DNA from 2 places in the Anaerosalibacter sp. Marseille-P3206 genome. Region 2 is predicted to be linked to the other one. Evidence: riboswitches for the same ligand, from Rfam matches in the RefSeq annotation. Region 2 holds a riboswitch; the other holds the start of a gene.
What was found. Region 2 has a riboswitch for thiamine pyrophosphate ahead of thiE (thiamine phosphate synthase). Riboswitches for the same ligand answer to the same signal wherever they lie in the genome.
Positions count from the first base shown of each region.

Region 1: another riboswitch for thiamine pyrophosphate. It lies ahead of thiT (energy-coupled thiamine transporter ThiT); the one in region 2 lies ahead of thiE (thiamine phosphate synthase).

Region 1 covers NZ_FUHM01000002.1:55,462-66,892, forward strand. The annotation lists gene BQ9840_RS01445 (zinc metallopeptidase) at 1-352, shown strand, start outside; gene rsmB (16S rRNA (cytosine(967)-C(5))-methyltransferase RsmB) at 414-1,760, shown strand; gene rlmN (23S rRNA (adenine(2503)-C(2))-methyltransferase RlmN) at 1,814-2,854, shown strand; gene BQ9840_RS01460 (Stp1/IreP family PP2C-type Ser/Thr phosphatase) at 2,883-3,617, shown strand; gene pknB (Stk1 family PASTA domain-containing Ser/Thr kinase) at 3,632-5,557, shown strand; gene rsgA (ribosome small subunit-dependent GTPase A) at 5,575-6,453, shown strand; gene rpe (ribulose-phosphate 3-epimerase) at 6,455-7,102, shown strand; TPP riboswitch at 7,147-7,248, shown strand; gene thiT (energy-coupled thiamine transporter ThiT) at 7,312-7,854, shown strand; gene BQ9840_RS01485 (thiamine diphosphokinase) at 7,874-8,509, shown strand; gene rpmB (50S ribosomal protein L28) at 8,853-9,044, opposite strand; gene BQ9840_RS01495 (Asp23/Gls24 family envelope stress response protein) at 9,257-9,613, shown strand; gene BQ9840_RS01500 (DAK2 domain-containing protein) at 9,632-11,284, shown strand; gene recG (ATP-dependent DNA helicase RecG) at 11,340-11,431, shown strand, end outside.
Region 2 covers NZ_FUHM01000002.1:527,237-538,667, reverse strand. The annotation lists gene BQ9840_RS03905 (polysaccharide deacetylase family protein) at 8-907, shown strand; gene BQ9840_RS03900 (M28 family peptidase) at 1,085-2,923, shown strand; gene BQ9840_RS03895 (DUF4438 domain-containing protein) at 2,947-3,810, opposite strand; gene BQ9840_RS03890 (hypothetical protein) at 3,946-4,182, shown strand; partial or broken gene BQ9840_RS03885 (transposase) at 4,500-5,862, opposite strand; gene BQ9840_RS03880 (putative heavy metal-binding protein) at 6,029-6,349, shown strand; gene BQ9840_RS03875 (metallophosphoesterase) at 6,381-6,968, opposite strand; gene BQ9840_RS03870 (CidA/LrgA family protein) at 7,112-7,468, shown strand; gene BQ9840_RS03865 (LrgB family protein) at 7,465-8,157, shown strand; TPP riboswitch at 8,244-8,353, shown strand; gene thiE (thiamine phosphate synthase) at 8,419-9,441, shown strand; gene thiC (phosphomethylpyrimidine synthase ThiC) at 9,438-10,751, shown strand; gene thiW (energy coupling factor transporter S component ThiW) at 10,778-11,293, shown strand; gene thiM (hydroxyethylthiazole kinase) at 11,283-11,431, shown strand, end outside.

The DNA.
Region 1 (11,431 bases), 470 kb from region 2:
CTATTTTCCACTGATTGTAAGAAACAATATTGCACCTGTAGCAAATATTGGAGCACGTTTTGTTTGGGTTTTGATACTTCTAGGATTTTTAATGAGTAGTTCTACATTGGTAAATGCAGGTATAATATTATATCTTGCTGTAGTATTGTTTCAAGTAGTAACTTTACCTGTAGAATTTAATGCAAGTAGAAGAGCATTAGTGCAATTAGAATCGGGATTTATAAGTTCTAATGAAATGGGACCTGCAAAAGAAGTATTAAAGGCAGCTGCACTGACATATGTTGCAGCGACATTAGTTGCTATTGGTCAGCTTATAAGATTGATATTATCTTCTAATAGAAGAAGAGACTAAAGAGGTGATTTCACCTCTTATTTTTTGTTTTTTTGTATATAATAATATTTGAGGTGATACTATGAGTATTGGAGCAAGAGATACGGCTCTTAAGATATTGATGGAAGTAAATCAAGATGGAGCTTATTCAAATATAGCTATAAAGAGAAATTTAAAAGGTGAGTTGGGAAAGCTTGATGAAAGCTTAGTTAGAGAAATAGTTTATGGTGTATTAGAAAATAGATTATATTTAGATTATATAATAGGAAAGTTTTCTAAAATAAAATTAAATAAAATGGAACCAGTAATATTGGAAATATTAAGGATAGGGATATATCAAATAAGATTTATGGAAAAGATACCAGATAGAGCAGCAGTTAATGAGTCTGTGAAATTGGCAAGGAAGCATTCCAATCCTGGTTCGGTGAAATTTGTAAATGGAATACTTAGAAATATCTCTAGAAAAAAAGAAAGTATAATAGATATAGATGAAAAAAATAAAATTGATTACTTATCTATTAAGTACTCACATCCTAAATGGTTAGTTAAAAGATGGATAGGAGAATATGGAGAGGAATTTACTGAAAAACTATGTATAGAAAACAATAACAAACCAAAATTAAATATAAGAGTGAATACTACTAAAACAACTAGAGTTGAATTAAAGAGTATACTTGAATCTAATGGTTTTGTAGTAAGTGAAACAAAATACTCTCTTGATGGTCTTATAGTTGACAATCCTTATAGAATTACTGATATGAAAGAGTATTTAGAGGGGTTATTTACTATACAAGATCAGAGTAGTATGCTAGTTGCACAAATTATGAATCCTAGTAAGGGAAGCTTTGTTATTGATCTATGTAGTGCCCCAGGAGGTAAAACTACTCATATCTCAGAAAAAATGAATAATGATGGTAGAATATTGGCAAGGGATATTTATGAACATAAACTAAAACTAGTCAAAGAAAATTATGAGAGATTAGGTAGTACTATTATAAAAACTGAAGTATTTGATGCTACTGTATTTGATGAGAATTTAGTTGAGAGTGCAGATTATGTATTAATTGATGCGCCATGTACTGGTTTAGGTATGATAAGAAGAAGGCCAGAGATAAAATGGAATCGTGTTGAAAAAGATATAAAAAGCATAACTGAAATTCAAAAGACTATTTTAAAAAATGGTAGTAGATATTTAAAACCTGGTGGAGTTTTAGTATATAGTACATGTACTATAGAGAAAGATGAAAATATAAACTTAATAACTGGTTTTGTGAAGGAAAATAAAAATTTTGAATTCTGTGGATTTGACCACTTACTTAGTTCAAACTATTCAATGAATACTTCAAAAGATGGTTATATTGAATTATACCCTCATATCCACCAAATGGATGGTTTTTTCATTGCTAAACTTACTAAGAAAAATAGATAATCTGTTATACCTTATGGTATAATATAGTATTAGAAAAAGCTAGGAGTGATTGATTGGAAAAGATAGATTTAAAATCCTTATCCATAGATGAATTAAAGGGATTATTTAAAAATATAGGTGAAAAAGAATATAGAGGGGTTCAAACATTTAGTTTTATTCATGGCAACATGATAACTAAAATATCTGATATAACTGTATTGTCGAAAACTTTAAGGGACAAGCTAGAAAAAAACTACTATATAAGTAATCTAGATATTGTAGAGAGATATGACTCAAAAGTAGATAATACAAAAAAATACTTATTTTTATTAGAAGATGGTAATATAATTGAAAGTGTAGTTATGGAATACAATTATGGTACTACAGCTTGTATTTCAACGCAAGTTGGTTGTAGAATGGGATGTGCATTTTGTGCATCCACTAAGGAAGGTCTTGTTAGAAGTTTGACACCAGGAGAGATATTGGGCCAAGTTTACGGTATTCAAAGGAATCTTGATATCAAGTTATCAAATTTAGTTTTGATGGGAAGTGGTGAGCCGCTAGATAACTATGAAAATGTATTAAAGTTTCTTTATTTATTACATAATGAAAAAGGACAAAATTTTAGTTTTAGGAATATCACATTATCTACTTGTGGTATAGTGCCTAAGATATATAAATTAGCAGAAGAAGAATTGCCAATAACTTTGTCTATATCCCTTCATTCTCCTTTTGATGAAGATAGAAAGAAGATGATGCCTATTGGCAAAGTATATTCAATAGATGAAATAATAAAAGCTTGCCATTATTATTTTGAAAAAACAAATAGAAGAATAACATTTGAATATACATTAATTAAGAATAAAAACGATAGAAAAGAGGATTTAGAAGAATTAAGTAGAATATTAAAAGGGCTTAATTGTCATATTAATTTGATTCCTCTAAATCCTATAAGAGAATATAAAGAAAACAAAGCAGATACAGAAGTGGTAACAAATTTTAAAATTGAATTAGAAAAAAGAGGAATAAATGCAACAATAAGAAAAGAAATGGGCTCAGATATTAATGCTGCATGTGGTCAACTTAGAAGAGATTATATAAGTAAGAGAAGTTGATCACGTTACAAAATAGCGAGGTGATGGCATGCAAATAGGAGTATGCACAGATAGAGGTAGATTAAGAGAAAACAATCAAGATTATTATTATTCTTCCAAGACACTAGATTTGCCTTTGTTCATTGTTGCTGATGGAATGGGAGGACATAAGGCAGGAGAAGTAGCAAGTAAAATGGCTGTTGAGATAATTGTTGAAGTATTTAATTCAAACAAAGTAAATGTATCAAAAGATGAGAAAACAATTATAAATACTATTAAACAAGCTATTGATGAAGCTAATGAAAAAATATATAAAAAGTCTCTTGCTAATTTAGAATTTAATGGAATGGGTACTACTTTGACAATGGCTTATATTCTAGGTAAAAAACTGTTGGTAGGCCATATTGGTGATAGTAGAGTATATATTATTCAGGATAATAAAATTTATCAAATAACTGAAGATCATTCTCTTGTTGCAGAACTAGTAAAGAATGGTAGTATTAGTGCCGAAGAAGCACAATATCATCCTCAAAAGAATATTATTACCAGAGCTGTTGGGACTAGTAAGAGTATTGATACAGATATTGTCATTGATGAAGTGAAAAAAGGTGATATAATCTTATTGTGCACTGATGGATTGACTAATATGATTGATGATTTAGAAATTAAAAACATAATTAAAGATAATGATGATATGCAAAAAGCATGTGAAGGTTTAGTAAAGAGAGCCAATGAATTAGGTGGACTAGACAATATAACAGCAATAGCTGTTAAAATTGTATGAAATGGGGTGGTTAGATGATTGGAAAAATTTTAGGCGGTAGGTATGAAATACTTGAAAAAATAGGTGGCGGAGGAATGGCTTTAGTTTATAAAGCTAGATGTCAGTTACTTAATAGATATGTTGCCATAAAAGTGTTAAGAGATGAATTTACTAATGATGAAGAATTTATTAAAAAATTCAGACATGAATCACAAGCAGCTGCAAGTTTATCTCATCCAAACATTGTAAGTATTTATGATGTTGGTTCAGAAGGTAATACTTACTATATTGTTATGGAATATATAAAAGGAAAAACATTAAAGGAAATTATTAAGGAAAAAGGTAAATTAACACCGGAAGAAACTATTAATTATTCCATACAAATAGCAGAGGCATTACAACATGCTCATAATAATCATATTGTTCATAGGGATATAAAACCACATAATATAATGGTTACAGAAGATAAAAGAGTTAAGGTAACTGATTTTGGTATTGCGAGAGCTGCTACATCTACTACAATGACAAATACTTCAAATGTAATAGGTTCAGTTCATTATTTTTCACCTGAACAAGCTAGAGGTAGATTTACAGATGAGAAGTCAGACATATATTCATTAGGGATAGTTATGTATGAAATGATTACAGGAAAAGTTCCATTTGAAGGTGAAAGTCCTATATCAATTGCACTAAAACATGTTGAGGAAGAAATCATTCCTCCTAGAACAATTGATGCTTCTGTACCTGAAAATATAGAATATATCATAATGAAATGTGTAAAAAAGAATCAAATTGAAAGATATAAAAATGCTGGAGAATTGTTAAGAGATTTGAGAAAAATTAAGTATTCTAATGGAGAAATAGATTTTATTGAAGATACTAATGAACTTGATTCAGCTACTAGGATTATACCAGTAGTTGGTGGTGAAGGAGAAACTAATGATATGGAAACAAAAAGAAAAGTAAAACAAAAAAAGAAGAATAGTAATGATAGTAGTAAAAAGGCAGTTTTCTGGGGAATACTTTTATCCTTTCTTGTTGCTACAGGTTTGTTTATAGGTTCTTTTAAATTTAAAGGACTATTTGGATCTAGTGAAGTAGAAGTTCCTAAGCTTATTGGATTACAAGAAGAAGTGGCTAAAGAAGAGATTGAGAGTTTGGGTTTGAAATTTGCAGTTAGAGAAAAAGTGAATAATTCTGAATTTCAGGAAGGCCAAGTTGTAGCTCAAAGTGTTGAACCTGGCACAAAGGTCAAGAAAAATTATCCAATTGAAGTAGATGTAAGTTTAGGTAGTAAGCTTGCTAAAGTTCCTAAATTAGAAAATAGGGATATTACGGAAGTAGATGAATTATTAGATAAAACTGGATTATCTGAAGGGGAAGTAAGATATGAATATAGCGATACTATACCTATAAATATTGTTATCAGTCAGGATCCAGACCCATATATGGAAGTGCCTGAAGGAAGTAAGGTAAGCTTAATTGTAAGTAAGGGACCTGAAACTAAAACTGTAATTATGCCTAAAATAACAGGATTAAAGGAAAATGAGGCTAAAAGAGCATTAATAGCTAACCAATTGAAAGTTGGAGAAGTTTTACCTGAATATAGTGATGATGTTCCGAAAGGTGAGGTAATTTGGCAGAGTATTGAAAGTGGTAATGAAATTGAAATTAATACTGCGATAGATATTTCTGTAAGCAAAGGCCCTGAAAAGAAAAATGAAGGTAATAATGGTACAGGTAATGAAGAAGTAGTAAGATCTATTAAAATAACATTGCCTCAAGATAGAAATCAAACTGAAGTGAAAATATACAGAACCCAAGATGGGGTTAGTGAATTGAAATATAATAGTGTCCATGATGTTAGTGAAGGAAGTATAGTGGTTAATTTAGAAGGAAAACCTAATGCTAAATTCGATATATACTTTGATGATGTATATCAGGTTACTTTACCTGATTAAAATTAGGGAGGTCTTGTATGCTAGAGGGAGTTATAACTAAAGGTGTTGGTGGCTTCTATTATGTAAAAACAGATAGAGGAGTATATGAATGTAGAGCAAGAGGTGCGTTTAGGGAAAAAAATATTACTCCTCTAGTTGGGGATAGAGTTTTAATTAGAGAATCTGATAGCAACAAAACAGGTTATGTAGAGGAAATATTTGAAAGAAAAACACAACTTAAGAGGCCACCTGTAGCCAATGTTTCACAGGCGGTTATAGTTGCTAGTATCAAGAATCCAGACCCTAATCTTTGGTTGTTAGACAGATTTTTGGTGTTAGCTGAAGGAGTAGGTATAAATATAGTTATTGTCATAAATAAAGTTGATTTAGTTGATACAAATACAATTGATAGTATTTGTAAAACATATGAAAAAGCAAGGTATAAGGTTATATTAACAAGTTCAATGACAGATGAAGGAATTGATGAGTTAAAAGAGGTCCTAAAAGATAATGTCACTGTATTTGCAGGACCATCTGGAGTTGGTAAGTCATCACTTTTAAATAAAATTCAAAAAAAATTAGAACTAAAGACAGGCGAAATTAGCAACAAAACGAAAAGAGGTAAACATACGACAAGACATACAGAATTATTAGAATTAGAATTTGGTGGATATGTTTTAGATACCCCTGGCTTTAGTTCATTGAACTTAGATTTTATAGAAAAGGAAGAAGATTTAAAGTATTATTTTAAAGAAATCGAAGAATACAGTACTCAATGTAAATTCTCCAGTTGCTTGCATATAAGTGAACCAGGTTGTCAAGTAAGAGAAAAAGTCGAATCTGGAGAAATAGGAAAGACCAGATATGAAAATTACCTAAGCTTTATCAATGAAATAAAAAGTAATAGGAGGTACTAAAATGACTAAAATCTCACCATCTGTATTATCATCAGATTTCAGTAGACTGAGTGAAGAGATTGAGAAAATTGAAAGTGGTGGAGCAGATTATGTACATTTAGATGTAATGGATGGAATTTTTGTTCCAAATATAACTTTTGGTCCACCAGTTATTAAAAAAATTAGAGGCACTACTGATTTGCCTTTTGATGTTCATTTAATGATTGATAGACCAGAAAGATATATTGAAGATTTTGCAAAAGCTGGAGCTGATATCATTACTGTACATCAAGAAGCTACTATTCATTTACATAGAACTATACAAGCTATAAAGAGTTGTGGAAAAAAAGTTGGTGTTGCATTAAATCCTTCAACTCCACTAGAAAGTATAGAATATGTTTTAGAAGATATAGATATGGTTTTAATTATGACTGTAAATCCAGGATTTGGTGGACAATCATTTATTCCTGCAATGGAGAGAAAAATAAAAACCCTTAGGAAAATGATTGATAATAATGGCTTAAATGTTGAAATTGAAGTAGATGGAGGAGTAAAGCTTGATAATGCAAAAGAAATAATTAGTTGGGGAGTAGATATATTGGTTGCAGGTTCGGCTATATTTGGAGGAAGAGATGTAATTGAGAAAACAAGAATGTTTAAGAATCTTTAATATATTTTCAATGTTTTTTGTGATACAATGAAGTTAGAACTCAATATTAACACTAGGGGAGCTCTTATAGCTGAGAGGGAACTATGGTTCCGACCCTTTTACCTGAACTAGGTAATACTAGCGTAGGAAAGTGATTTGTTAGTTTGTGAAACAAACCCATTGCCTTTTCAGGTGATGGGTTTTATTTTATTAAATAAGGGGGATTTAATATGTCGAAGAAATGGAATGTTAAGATGTTAGCAGAAGGAGGAATAATGATTGCGTTAGCAACACTTTTGAGCTTTATTAAAATTTATAAGGCTCCACAAGGGGGTTCAGTTACCGCTGGTAGTATGATTCCAATAATGATATTTGCTATGAGATGGGGACTGGGACCAGGATTATTAGTTGGTTGTGTATATGGGTTATTGCAATTTGCAATTGAACCATATATATATCATCCTATACAATTCTTATTGGACTATCCAATTGCTTTTGGATGTTTAGGACTAGCTGGTATTGCAAAAATGGATGATGAACAATTAAGTAATAATAAATATTTTATGATAGTTTTAGGGGTATTATTAGCTATAAGTGGAAGATTGATTTCACATTTACTTTCAGGGGTTATATTCTTTGCAGAATATGCTGGAGACCAAAATCCTTGGGTTTATTCTGCACTTTATAATGGAGGATATTTATTACCAGAATTTATTATATCTTCAATAATACTTGTACTAATTTGGAAACCTATAAGTAAAATACAAAAATAATTGAATTGAAAGGATTAAAATGAAAGGTCTTATAGTATCTAATGGTGAAATTAGTGATTTAAATATTTTAAAGTCTGTAATTAAAGATGTAGATTTTATTGTATGTGCAGATGGTGGTACAAACCATATTGCAGCAATCAATGTTATGCCAGATTTAGTAGTAGGTGATTTAGATTCTATTAGTAGTAATACTCTAGAGAAAATTGAAAGTAATAATATTAATATCGAGAGATATAATCCTAAAAAAGATGCTACAGATACAGAGTTAGCTACAGAGTACTTAATAGAAAAAGGATTTAAGGAAATTATTTTTATGGGAGTAACAGGTTCAAGAATTGATCATACATTAGGCAATATTCTTATACTAGACAAATTACTAAAAAGAGGAATTAAAGGTGTTATTATTGATGAAAATAATAGAGTTTATATTACTGATAGTGAATTATGTGTATCTAGAGAAGAGGGAACCTTCGTATCTATAATACCTATTACTTCTAACGGAGCAAAAGTCACATTGACAGGTTTTGAATATGAAACAGACAGGGTAGAGTTTGGTTTTTCATCTACTCTAGGTATTAGTAATAGAGTTGTAGAAGAGAATGGTTATATAAAAGTAGAAAATGGAACATGTTTAGTAATCATCTCAAAAGATTAAAAGCCTAGTTTAAGGCTTTTTCTTTTGTTTTTGCAACTATTGATTTTTTTTGAATACTATGTATAAAAGCTACTTTTGAGGTGATGTGCATGAAAAGGAAAAAGTTTTTCAAAAGACATGGTTATAGGCATTATAATAGATGCACTAAAAAAAATATATTTGGGATTATATTAATAATAATTGGGTTAATTTTAATCCTAAAAGTACTACCTTTAAATTTCTGGTTGTTTTTATTTGGTGTAGCTATTTTGTCTTTAGGCATATTTCTATATAAATGTAGATAAAAGAGCAAGAAAAAAGGCTTCCAGTGTAATATGGGAAGCCAAATTTTTATTGAAATTTTTTATAATGCTCTAGTTACATTTCCAGATCTGAGGCATCTTGTACAAACGTAGATTCTCTTAGGAGATCCATCCATAACAACTTTAACTCTTCTAACATTTGGAGCCCAAGATCTATTATTTTTCTTATTTGAGAAAGTTACTTTATTTCCGTAAGTTTTACCTTTTCCACATACCTCACAAAACTTAGCCATTTACAACACCTCCTTAACTGACTATATGACATACTATTACATACTATTACATAGTATATACATCATTACATAATAACAACATATATTCTAACACACGAGTGCATATAATTGCAATACATGATTTAAATATAAAAGTTAAACTAGGAATAGTTGAACTATTTTTTGTAATAAGGTAAAATATAGTTACAAATATTTTTGAGGAGGTTTTGGTAATGGGAAGTAAATTTAAAAATGACTACGGAACAGTTAGCATAGATGATAGTGTATTAGCAACAATTGCAGGATTGTCAGCCATGGAATGCTATGGTATCGTTGGAATGGCAAGTAAAAATGCTACAGAAGGTTTTTTTGAATTAGTAAAATGGGAAAACTTATCCAAAGGCGTAAAAGTATATACACAAGATAATGAGATAACTGTTGATTTGCATGTTATACTCCAATATGGAGTAAGGATTACAGTAGTTGCAGCAAATATAATCGAGAAAGTTAAATATAATTTAGAAAATTATACAGGACTTAATGTAAGTAAAATAAACGTACTAGTACAAGGAATTAATGTTCAAAAGTAATATAAGGAGGTACAAACTTTGAGAATAGAGTATATAGACGGTGCAACGCTGAAAAGGGCTTTTATTGGTGCAGCAAACTATCTTGAAGCAAATAAAGAAGAGGTTAATGCATTAAACGTATTCCCTGTACCTGATGGAGATACAGGAACCAATATGTCCCTAACTGTTCAATCAGCAATAAAAGAAATATTGAATCTTGATGAATGTAGTGCTGAAAAAGTAGCTCTAGCAGCTAGTAATGGTTCGTTAATGGGAGCTAGAGGAAACTCTGGAGTTATTTTATCTCAATTATATAGAGGATTTGCAAATGGATTAAAAGATAGAAAAAGTGTAGATACAACAGCTCTAGCCGAAGCTTTTAATTTAGCTTCTGAAACTGCTTATAAAGCTGTAATGAAGCCAACAGAGGGAACAATACTTACAGTGGCTAGGGGCTGTGCAGAAAAAGCAATAGAGATATCAAAAAAAGAAAAAGATGTAGTTATATTCATGAATAAGGTAATAGAACATGGAAATTATGTACTTAGCAAAACCCCGGAAATGCTTCCTGTACTTAAAGAGGCAGGAGTTGTGGATGCAGGTGGAAAAGGCTTAATGGTTATATTGGAAGGTTCCTTTAAAGCCTTGATTTCTCATGGAGAAATAAAATATGAACCTATTTCTGCTAAGAAAGATGAAGTTCATTTTGATCATGATGTATCAACGGGAGATATTAAATATGGATATTGTACTGAGTTCATTGTTAAGAAGACAAACAAAGATGTGGAAGAGTTTAGAAAAGAACTATCACTTTTTGGTGATTCTCTATTAGCAGTTGGTGGAGAGAATATGATTAAAGTTCATATTCATACAAATAATCCAGGTTTAGTTCTGGAAAAAGGATTGGCTATTGGTGAATTAAATGATATAAAAATAGACAATATGAGGGTTCAACATAGAAATCTTCTTATAGAAAATGAAGATCAAGTATATGAAAATAAAGTCTCAAAATCAAATAATATAAAAAAAGAGCCTAAAAAGTATAGTTTCATTACTGTTGCTATGGGTGATGGCATTTCAGATGTATTTAAAGATTTAAAAGTAGATTATGTTATTCCTGGTGGGCAAACAATGAATCCAAGTACAGAAGATATTTTAAAAGGTGTAGAAAAAGTAGATGGTGAGAATATCATTATACTACCCAATAATGGAAATATAGTTTTGGCAGCTGAACAAGCTATGAAAATTAGTGATAGAAACATAAAGGTTTTTCCAACTAAGACTATAGCAGAAGGAGTAAGTGCTCTCTTAGCTTTTGATTATGAAAAGGATTTAGATGAAAATCTAAAAGCTATGGAATTTGCAGTACAAAATGTTAAAACAGGTCAAGTAACTTATGCAGTTAGAGATACAGAAATCAATGGAGTTAAAATAAAAAAAGATGATATTATAGGAATATGTAAAGGAGAAATAATATCAAATGGTAAGAATAAAGATGATGTATCCCTTGAGCTGATAAGAGAAGTTGTAGAAGAGGATTCAGAAATCATTACTATATTTTACGGAAATGATATTACTGAAGATGAAGCGAATGAATTAGCAGAAAAAATAGAGAGTGAATTAGAAGATTGTGATGTTGAAGTAATCTATGGTGGGCAACCTCTATACTATTATATTTTTTCAATTGAGTGATTAACTTATCCCCTACCTATATAGGTAGGGGAAATATATTATTTGAGGTGTTAAAGTGGAAAGATTATCTATGTCAGTTCAATATGTTAAAGGGGTTGGACCAAAAAGAGCCACTAAGTTGAGACGATTAAATATATTTACAGTTGA
Region 2 (11,431 bases):
GACAGAAGTGGAAAAAACTAGAACGAAGAGAAGAAAAATTAGACGAAGAAGAAGACTTGTATTTACATTAAGTATTTTTTTACTATTTGTTATTATTGGAACGGGAGTTTTTATTTTAGATAAACTGAGTTCAAAAGGAGTAATAGCTGGAAATGTAGGTATTATAGAAAGAAAGCATCAAAATGATGATAATATATCAGAACCATTTAAAGAAATAGAACTAGATGGAAATAAAAATGAAATACACAAAGCGCTAATAGAAAAAGAAATCAAAGTTGCAAAGGAAACAGAAAAACCAAAAGTTGCAGAGACAATTGAAAACAATAAGATTGCTTATTTGACTTTTGATGATGGTCCATCTACTACTGTTACACCAAAAATACTTGATATATTAGATGAATATGATATTAAAGCAACTTTTTATGTAATAGGATATTTAGCAGAAAGAAACCCAGAATTAATTATAAGAGAATATGAAAGCGGTCATAGTATTGGAAATCACACATATTCTCATAATTATAAATATGTATATAAAAATGTAAAAAGTTTTTTAGCTGAATTAGATAAAAACGAAAAAGCTTTAAAAAATATTTTAGGAAATGATTTCCATACAAGTACTGTAAGATTTCCTGGTGGTTCCTTTGGAGATAAGAGAAAACCTTATAGAAATGCGTTGAAAGATAAAGATATTACTTATGTCGATTGGAATGCATTAAATGGAGATGCAGAAGGTCACAATATACCAAAGGCAAAACTTGTTAAAAGACTAAAAGAAACCTCAAAGGGAAAAGACAAATTGATAATACTAATGCACGATGCAGGGGCAAAGAAAACCACTGTAGAAGCATTACCCGAAATCATTGAATATTTAATAAGTCAAGGATATGAATTTAAAGTTATAGAATAAGATGTTAATAAAAAAATAAAATTGAAAGAAACCTATTGTTAGGTTTCTTTTTTCTCAATAAACTAAAAAAAGAGAATATTGTTAACATTAATTAATAACATTGTTCCAAAAAAATCTTTAGTCAGCAATTATATTATGTAATATAATATCTAAAAGACATAGAGATGAGGTGCTTATATGAAGAAAAGAAATGCAAAATTAATTCTAGGTATTATCTTAACTATATTATTACTATCAGTAGTAATATATGAAGAAATTATTATTCCAGTAGATTCATATTCTATTGATGAAGGTTCAGAGGGATATATTTATGATGAATATTTCAAATTAGAACATCCTCTTCCCCCAAATGATTATGATAAATTGGGGACAGATCCATTAGGTAGAAATGTAATAAGTATGTTAGTATCAGGAACTAAAACAACTTTAGGGATTGGGTTTTTAGCTACAACAATAAAATTTATCATCGCTATTTTAGTAGTGTTTACTATTAATGAGAGGGTAAGGAAGAAAATTATTAAGACTTATTCAATTGTTTTCAATATAGTAGTGGAAATTATAATTGCATTTTTAATTTTAAGATTACCTTGGTATAAAGAATTAGACCTAAAATACGCTATTATGGTCTATGGGTTAGTTTTAGGAATAATAGGATGGGGAAGATTAGCAAGAAAAATAGATGAATCTAACGATAGCATAGCAAGTATGATAGGAAACGGTTTTATTGAATTAAGTAGAGTGCTATTTATTCAATTTGTTTTGGGTATCGGGGGAATAACAGTAGGTGTTAATAAGTTTGCAAATATAGAAACTAAATGGGGATATATGCCTAACTATAATCCTGAATGGGCAGGTATGTTAGCTACAGCTGGAAAAGCTTTAAGTACAAGAAGTTTCTGGCTGATTATAGGACCAAGTATATGTTTTATTATAGCTATTATTAGTTTTTTACTATTAGGCAAAGGAATTTTATATGATGTTGAAGTAGATAATTATAAAAAACTCAAGAAAATAGCATTATTCTTTTCACCAAAGGAATTTATTAATCAATGTAATAACTTATACAGATATTGGGGAAATGTAGTTTTTAAATCATTTGTAGTTGCCTTAATTATCTTTATAATAGTAGGACAATTCCATATAAACAAATATAAGAATAGATATCAGTTTGATTTAGATATTGCATACAAACATATAGAAGAACTATCTAAATATGAAGGAAGAAAAACAGGAACTTTAGAGAGAGATAAGGTTGCTAACTATATAGCCGAAGAATTAAAAAAATACGATATAAGTCCTCTTTTTGAAGATGAATACATTCAAGAATTTGATGTAGATGGCAAAGTTAAAGGGAAAAACATCGGAGGATATATATGGGGGAAAAACAGTAACAATCCATTAGTATTAGTTACTAGCTATGATTGTTTAGGAAAGGATAACAAGGGTTTATATAAAAATGGAACGAGTGTTGCAGCAACATTAGAACTTGCTAGAAATCTAATAGCTAAGAGCAAAGAAAATATGAACTCAAGAACCATAGTATTTTTATTTACTGATGGTAGTGAAGAAAATGGACAAGGAGTAGTTGAAGCTATAGGAAATAAAAATGTAGATGTATACAGTTTTTATGTGTATATGAACTACTTGGGATTAGGTCAAAGTAATAAGCTCTACATGGATACTTCTACAGTAAATAGTGCCTTTGATATTTTTTATAAAAACATCAAAGGCATAAAACTAAGAGGTAAAGAATTGGGCATCCCAATTAAGCAAGAATATCTATATCCTGCATTTTGTGATATTCAAAATTTTATGGAAAAAGATGTATCAGGAGTTGTAATTTCAAGTGTAGATACACAAAATATTGTTAAACAATATGATGGTAAAAGTCAAAATGATTTAAGCAATATTAACAAAGAAAAATTAAAAGAACAATCACAATTAGTATTAGATTTTGCTGTAGATTATGCATGGATAAGCAATTGGCATGATAGAGGACTAAAAGCTAATAATTAAAAAATAGGTAGGGATTTCCCTACCTATTTAACTTCCAAATAATTAGCAATATTTGCGTTTTCATCAATCTTACCTACAATCTTAGGAGTTTTACAACTCATAATAACTGTAACTCCAGGGCCATGACCTGATAATATACAATCACTGTGCACAATAACTCCAATGGATACTGACTCACCTAAATATTGTCTTCCATTTGTATTGTCACAATCTCTTAACAAAACTAAATCTCCAAACTTAAGCTTATCTATTCCAAATTCCTTGTTTGCACCTTTATCGCCAGTCATTATGTCATAATCTCCAGAAAAAGCTGTACTACTACCAACTCCTGAACCCATTAAATATGCTGGTATTTCAGTAACAACAGGCACTTCAAGAACTCCATTTTTATCTATTATTGACAGTTTATCAAAGAGATTTGGGTCAATATTCATACATTTTACATCTTCAAAGTCTTCAATAGCCAAACCTTGACCATGAGCCTTAATCAAAATAGTATCATCAATAGCCATTTTTTCCAAATCTTCTTCCTTAAAGTATATAAGAACATGTTCTATACCACCATGCATACCAGTTACATAGCCTTTTGCACCTTTAGCATCTCCAGTTATTACCTTTGCTTCATTACCAATACAAGCCAATAGCATAAGTGCGTTGTTTTCCATATTGTCACTATTTTTAATACTAACCCCTGGCTCAATATGATCCCCTACCCATTTCATACAAGAGTCTCCAATTTTTACATTGTAACAAATACCTCCAGTAGATGGGAGTATTTCTCCAATACCTTCTCTATTGACTCTATAGGGTTTTCCACCTACTATAGGGCTATGGACTTTACCTTGTACTGATTGAATAACAAGTCTATCACTATTTGTCTTTACCATGATTATTACCTCCAATAAATTTAGTATATATTAAACTTCTACTTAAAATTATAAAATCCTTTAAAATTTTAAAGGTATTTAATAAATTATGAAGAATATTTATCATTAATAAGAAAATTATTGGAGGAGAAAATAGTGATTGGGATTAAAATGTTTTTATTAATAATATTTATGATACCAGTGTATGCATTACTTATATATGGTATTAAAGATCCAGAAGACATGGCAACATTTGGAGAAAGATGGAAGTATAGAGAAAATATTTATCCAACAGAGGACTATATAAAATACATAAAAATATCATCTATAATAACTACAATTATTATTACATTAATTCTAATTTTTACTATATTGAGTTGGTTTAATGAATAAAACATTCATAAATATAGTGAAATAATTAATACAATAATGTATAATTAAATTAAAATAAGTAATTGCGAAACTATTTTTGAAAAATGAATAATAGAAATATAAATCTTTTAAAAATAAAGTTTGGGAGTTGAAAGTGGAAATTTAATGAAATCAATAAGTTATTCTCAAAAATGGGTACACAAAATAAAGCTATTGAATTTATGAGAAAATTAATATCTAAACAAATATCTAAGCAATTAATGGTTTTAAGCTTCTGATGTATTCATGTTTATGTATTTTATCAGCAAGAACAACAGTAATTAACTGAGTGATACCTGCTAGAAGTAAATCAGCATGAATAGTTTTCTCGTTTTGAGTTTTGCGTCCAGCAATGCAAAAGCTTTCTTTAAAGTGATTTATGGACTGTTCTACTACTGAACGAATTTTGTAAACTTTATCCCATTCTTCTGTGTCTCGAAGAGTACCTGGATAAGCACGAAGATCTTTTTCAGGATATATGTAGAGCATTCTTCCACAAGGTGATGAAGTACAAGGGTCTTCGCAAAAGTGTCTCCTTTTGCGTTTACCATTATCGTCTTTAATCCATTTCATTTTTGGGCATACAAACTTAAACCTTTTAATACCAGATTTCAAACATGAAGATCCCTCTGACTTCATTAAAAGAGTTGAGTCATGTGGGCAGTAGGGTATCCCAGCTTCATTTACTGTATAGTCTGGATGCTTTAGAGAAGAACGTTGATTTAAAGGAATATACGCTTTACTAAATTTTAAATCAGTAAGTAAATCTCTGTAAATATTAGTAGCATCAAAAGCGGCATCACCAATGAAAATATTTGGTTTAATACTAGGATGTTTTTCAAAGTAGTCTTTTAGAACAGGGATGACAGCTTTGGCATCATGAAGTGATTTATCTTCATTTGGTGAATCTGATTTTTTATCAACAATGATTTCAGGATGAGAATTTAAAAAATCTTTATTGTAAAAAGAAATATCCCTTACGATTCCTAAACCATTTGTGACCATACCAAATTTATAGACATAGCAAAAGTGCCCATTGATGTAAAGTTGCTTTATTTCAGGGTTAGACGCAGCATTCGAAGGCATGGAGCCATATGCAACTTTGTATGGATCATAAGAATCATCAAGACCTTGAGATTTTTTAAAAGCTTTTAATTGTTTAATTATTTTATTAGCATATTTAGGATTATTTTCAGCGACAAAAGCTTCAATTCCTGAAGTATCAAAAATCGTCATAGAAGCTTTAGCTCCATCAATATCTTGGCATATGGGCTCAGTAACATCAACAAGATTATCAAATACAGTTTGTAAATCTTCTAAGAAATCTTGTTTGAAACGAGTAAATTTAGAACCATCAGGAACTTTATTAAACCCACAAAAATCTCTTAATTCACTTGAATACTTAAGAAAAGTAATTAAGAGAGTATCTGTAGGAATAGAGAAGATTCTTTGAATAATCAAAGCCCATAACATGGAATGAAGCTTGTATTCACGGGGTCTTCCAGTAGAAGCATAAAAGTGGTGATAAAAAGAAATAGGGATAAACTCATTAAGATTAATGGTATTTTCAAGTAATGAAAGAAACTTAGGTTTATCGTCTTCAAAAAAAGTTTTACAATCTGAATAAATATCTGCCAAAGAAAGCTGTTTTTGTGGTATCATATTTTTATAACTCCTTTCAGGTTTTGGTGGATTTGTTGCTTGACACTTCAATTTTACCATAAATCAGTGAGGAGTTATATCTTTTTAAAGAAAAAATGTCCCGTATTCATGCGGGTTATGGCGTTTCGCAAACGCCTATTAAATTAAAAATATATGAGGTGATTTTATGATAACAACAACCACACCAAGTGTTGAAGGTAAAAAGATAGTAGAATATAAGGGTATTGTTTTTGGAGAAGTAGTATCTGGTGTTAATTTTCTAAAGGACTTTGCAGCAGGGCTTAGTAATTTCTTTGGAGGTCGTTCTAGTTCTTATGAAGGAGAACTAATTGAGGCTAGAGAAGCAGCTATAAGAGAAATGGAAAGTAGAGCAGCAAAACTAGGAGCTAATGCAGTAGTTGGAGTTGATATAGACTATGAAGTATTAGGACAAGGTGGAGATATGCTCATGGTTACTGCTTCAGGAACAGCAGTAATTGTTGAATAAAAATAAGGGGTCATTCTTTGACTCCTTATTTTTAACCTAGAATATATTGTCTATTTATATTTGAATATTTAATTTGTTCAACAATTTCCATTAAATCAATATTTATTTCACCTAACTTATCTTCGATTATCTCTTTAATAGAAATTGGCTTATAATCAATATGATCCACGGCTACATTGAAATACTTATTCTGTTCTAATTTTTTAGGCAATAACTTTCTATGATGATGACCGTGAATATTAAAAGTTTCATTTGATATGTTTTTCATTGGCTTATGAGTTAATAAAAAATTATGACCTAATAATGAGAATTCCATCTTGTTATATATCTTAATTCTTCTAGTTTCTAATAGTTTTTTGTATCTAAATTTAAAGTCGTGATTACCTTTTATCAGTATTTTCTCACCATTTAATTTTCTCAAAAGAAAATTAGAGAAAAGTTTGCTTCCAGCAAAGAAGTCTCCTAATATTATAACTATATCATCTTTATCAACATTGTCATTCCAATTTGTTATCAGTGCTCTATGCATTTCTATGATATTTTTAAATGGTCTATTAGAAAATTTCACAGCAAATTTTTGCCCAAAATGAGTGTCAGAAATTAAATATATATTTTTCATTTAAAATAATTTCCTCCTTGTTTTTCATTTCGTTATAATTATAAACTATTTTAACTATATTTTCAAACAATAAAATATATTATTTTTTATATAATTTTTCGTGTATAATAAATTATACAAAACACATGAAAGAGGTGACTTATTTGAAATTATTAAGACAATTAGGAATTATACTTGGTATTTTATTTGGAAGCCACCTATTGCAAAAGGTTACAGGGTTGCCTATACCAGGGACTGTTTTAGGAATGATAATATTGTTGATTGGTCTTATAACTGGTTTAATAAAAATTGAAATGATATCTGAGGTAAGCCAATTTTTATTAGATCATTTAGTTTTCTTTTTTCTGCCTGCAGGTGTTGGAATTATGACATCAATAGATATTATAAAAGATAAATGGCTACCACTGTTGATAGTAACGATATTAACTACAGTAATAGTTTTAGTTGTAACAGGTTTAACAGTACAAGCTTTAAAAAGAGTAAAGGAGAGTAATAGATGATTGAAATTTTTGATACACCTATATTTGGAATTGTAATATCAATTGTTGCTTTTGAAATAGGGATTATAATTAATAGGAAAACAAAGCTATCTATACTAAACCCCCTTATTATTGCAGTAGGTTTGATAATAGCATTTTTATCCATTTCCCATATTGACTATGAAGTATACAACAAAGGCGGAAGTATGATATCTTTTCTTTTAGGACCAGCAACAGTAGTTTTAGCAGTACCACTATATAAACAAATTGAAAAGCTAAAAAAAGAAAAAACTCCTATATTAATAGGTATTACTGTTGGTTCATTAACAGGGCTACTTAGTGTGTATTTTTTAAGTAAGTTATTTGGTCTAGATGAGATATTGACACTTTCACTAATGCCAAAGTCTGTAACTGCAGCTATATCAATGGAGGTTTCAAAACAAATAAATGGAATTCCAGCTTTGACTGTTGCTGCTACTGTAGTAACTGGCATAACAGGAAATGTTCTATGGCCTTATATAAGCAAAATATTTCATATAAAAGATGATGTAGCTACTGGTATTAGTTTAGGTACAGGAGCCCATGCAGTAGGAACAGCTAAAGCAATGGAACTTGGAGAAGTAGAAGGGGGCATGAGTTCACTAGCAATTGGTGTTGCAGGCCTTATAACCGTACTTCTAGCACCATTATTAGTTAGGATGCTATTTTAAATATTTGCCCCCAAACCATCCCATAGCTAAAATGGTTTACACTTTGTAATAAAAGTGTTATGATGTAGACGTAAGAAAAAATTAAATAGCAAATCAAGGGGTGCTTATATTAATAGGCTGAGATAGGAATGTTATTCCTGACCCTATGAACCTGATTTGGGTAATTCCAACGGAGGGATTTATTTTTTTATGTTTATTTTTGAATAAAAGCTGTATGCTTCCGTTGAAGTATACAGCTTATTTTTTTGAAGGGAGGTTAAAATGAACACTTATAGGATAATAGATGCAAATATTAACAGAGTCTCAGAAGGTTTAAGAGTCATAGAAGATATAGAAAGATTTATATTTGAAAAAGAAAAAATTGCCAAGGAAATAAGAGAAATAAGGCATTTAGTAAGGAAGTGTTTTAAAAGTCCTCAATTATTACAAAATAGAAATTCAAACACAGATATAGGACTTAAAATATCACAAAATACTACATTAGATAAAAAAGAAGATATAGACTCATTACTCATATCAAATTTCAAGAGGGTAGAAGAGGGATTAAGAAGTATTGAAGAATGTTTAAAAATTTTAGAGTATTATCAAGAGTCAAAGATTTATGAAAAGTTAAGATTTAGTGTATATAGCTTAGAAAAGAAAGTTTTTATAAAGGCATTACCAAGAACAGATATCTATGGAATTACAGGTGAAAGATTTTCAAAGGGAAGAACAAATATTGAAGTAGTTAAAGATATGATTAATGCAGGGATTAAGATCATCCAATATAGAGAAAAAGATAAATCCAAAAGAGAAAAATATGAAGATTGTGTAGCTATTCGAGAATTGACAAAAAAAGAAGAAATAACTTTTATAGTAAATGATGATATTGATATTGCCATATTAGTAGGGGCTGATGGTATACATATTGGACAAGATGATATACCAATTGAAGAAGTAAAACAGATTGCTCCAAATATGATCATTGGACTTTCAACTCACAACAGTGAACAAGCTATTCATGCTGTAAAAGCAGGTGCTAATTATATAGGTGTAGGGCCAATATTTAAAACAACTACAAAAGAAGATACAGAACACAGCCAAGGTCTTAATTATTTAAAATGGGTTTCAGAAAATATAGGTATTCCTTATGTAGCAATAGGTGGAATTAAAGAAGAAAACATAGCAAGTGTTAAAGAACATGGTGGACAATATTATGCCATGATCAGTGAATTGACAAGTGCAGACAGTATGAGTGAAAAGGTTAAATCAATAAGAGAAATATTAAAGGAGGAAGAAGAATGAATTATACAACGCAAATGGATGCAGCAAAGAAAGGCATTGTTACAAGAGAAATGGAAATAGTAGCAAAAAAAGAACATATGGATGTAGAAGTTTTGAGAAATGGTATTGCTGAAGGGAAAATAGTAATACCAGCAAACAAAAACCATAAATCTCTAGATCCAGAAGGTGTGGGAGAAGGTCTTAAAACTAAGATCAATGTAAACCTAGGAATATCAAAAGATTGTAATGATATAGAAAAAGAATTAGATAAGGTAAAAGTAGCAATTGATATGAAAGCAGAAGCCATTATGGATTTAAGTAATTTTGGAAAGACTGAAGAATTTAGAAGAAGATTAGTTGAGATTTCTCCAGCTATGATTGGAACTGTACCTATATATGATGCAGTTGGTTTTTATGACAAAGAATTAAAGGAAATAACAGCAAAGGAATTTTTAGATGTAGCAAGAAAACATGCTGAAGATGGAGTAGATTTTTTAACAATACATGCAGGTATGAATAGAAGAACAGCTCAAGCTTTTAAAAATACTAAAAGAGTGACAAATATTGTATCAAGGGGTGGATCCTTACTTTATGCTTGGATGGAATTAAATAATAGGGAAAATCCATTTTATGAATATTTTGATGAACTTCTTGATATCTGTGAAGAGTATGATGTAACTATTAGTCTAGGTGATGCACTAAGACCAGGAAGTATAGAAGATGGAACTGATGGACCTCAAATACAAGAGCTTATAGTATTAGGAGAGCTTACCAAAAGAGCGTGGGAAAGAAATGTTCAAATTATAATTGAAGGCCCTGGTCATTTAGCCATAAATGAAATAGAGGCAAATATGTTACTTGAAAAGAAACTATGTTATGGAGCACCATTCTATGTATTAGGACCGATAGTTACTGATATTGCTCCAGGGTATGACCACATTACAAGTGCCATAGGCGGCGCAATTGCAGCAAGCAGTGGGGCAGATTTTCTATGCTATGTAACTCCAGCAGAACATTTAAGACTTCCAGATTTAGATGATATGAAAGAAGGTATCATAGCAACTAAGATTGCAGCTCATGCAGGAGATATAGCTAAGGGAATTCCTTCAGCCAAAGAATGGGATTTAAAAATGAGTAAGGCAAGGCAAAGATTGTGTTGGGAAGAAATGTTTGAGCTAGCTATAGATGATGAAAAAGCTAGAAGATATAGAAAGGAATCAACACCTGAACATGAAGACAGTTGTACTATGTGTGGAAAAATGTGTTCTGTTAGAAACATGAATAGAATTTTGGACGGTAAAGATATAAATATCTTGAGAAATGATGACTAAAATTTTGTAAAAAGGTAGGGATTATAATGGATAATAATAAAACCAAAAAATTAGCAATAGCAGCTATGTTTGTTGCTATTGGAGTGGTTCTTGGAAATGTTATATTTATTCCAGTGGGAGTTTCAAAGTGTTTCCCAATTCAACATACTATAAATGTTCTATCTGCAACAATACTAGGGCCTTTTTATGGTGTAGCTGTAGCTTTTTGCATATCTCTAATTAGAAATATATTAGGTACAGGAAGTCTTTTAGCTTTTCCAGGGAGCATGATAGGAGCGCTATTAGCAGGACTTATTTTTAGACAAACTAAGAATTGTTATCTAACGGCTATAGGAGAAGTGTTTGGAACAGGAATACTTGGAGGATTGCTTGCCTTTCCTATAGCAAAGTTTGTAATGGGAAAAGATGTAGTAGCGTTATTTTTTGTATATCCATTTATTTTAAGTAGTATTGGTGGAAGTATAATAGCTGTTGTATTATCAAAGGTTATAGAAAAATATGGTAGACCTCAAATAAATAAGGAGAAAAGTAATGAATGCTGATATTTACAAGCTATCAAATAGGATAAGGGAAGAAAAGCCCTTAGTTCACCTTGTCACCAATAGTGTTACAAGAAATGATTGCGCCAATGTGGTTATTGCCATTGGTGCTTCTCCTATTATGGCTATAGATTCTAGAGA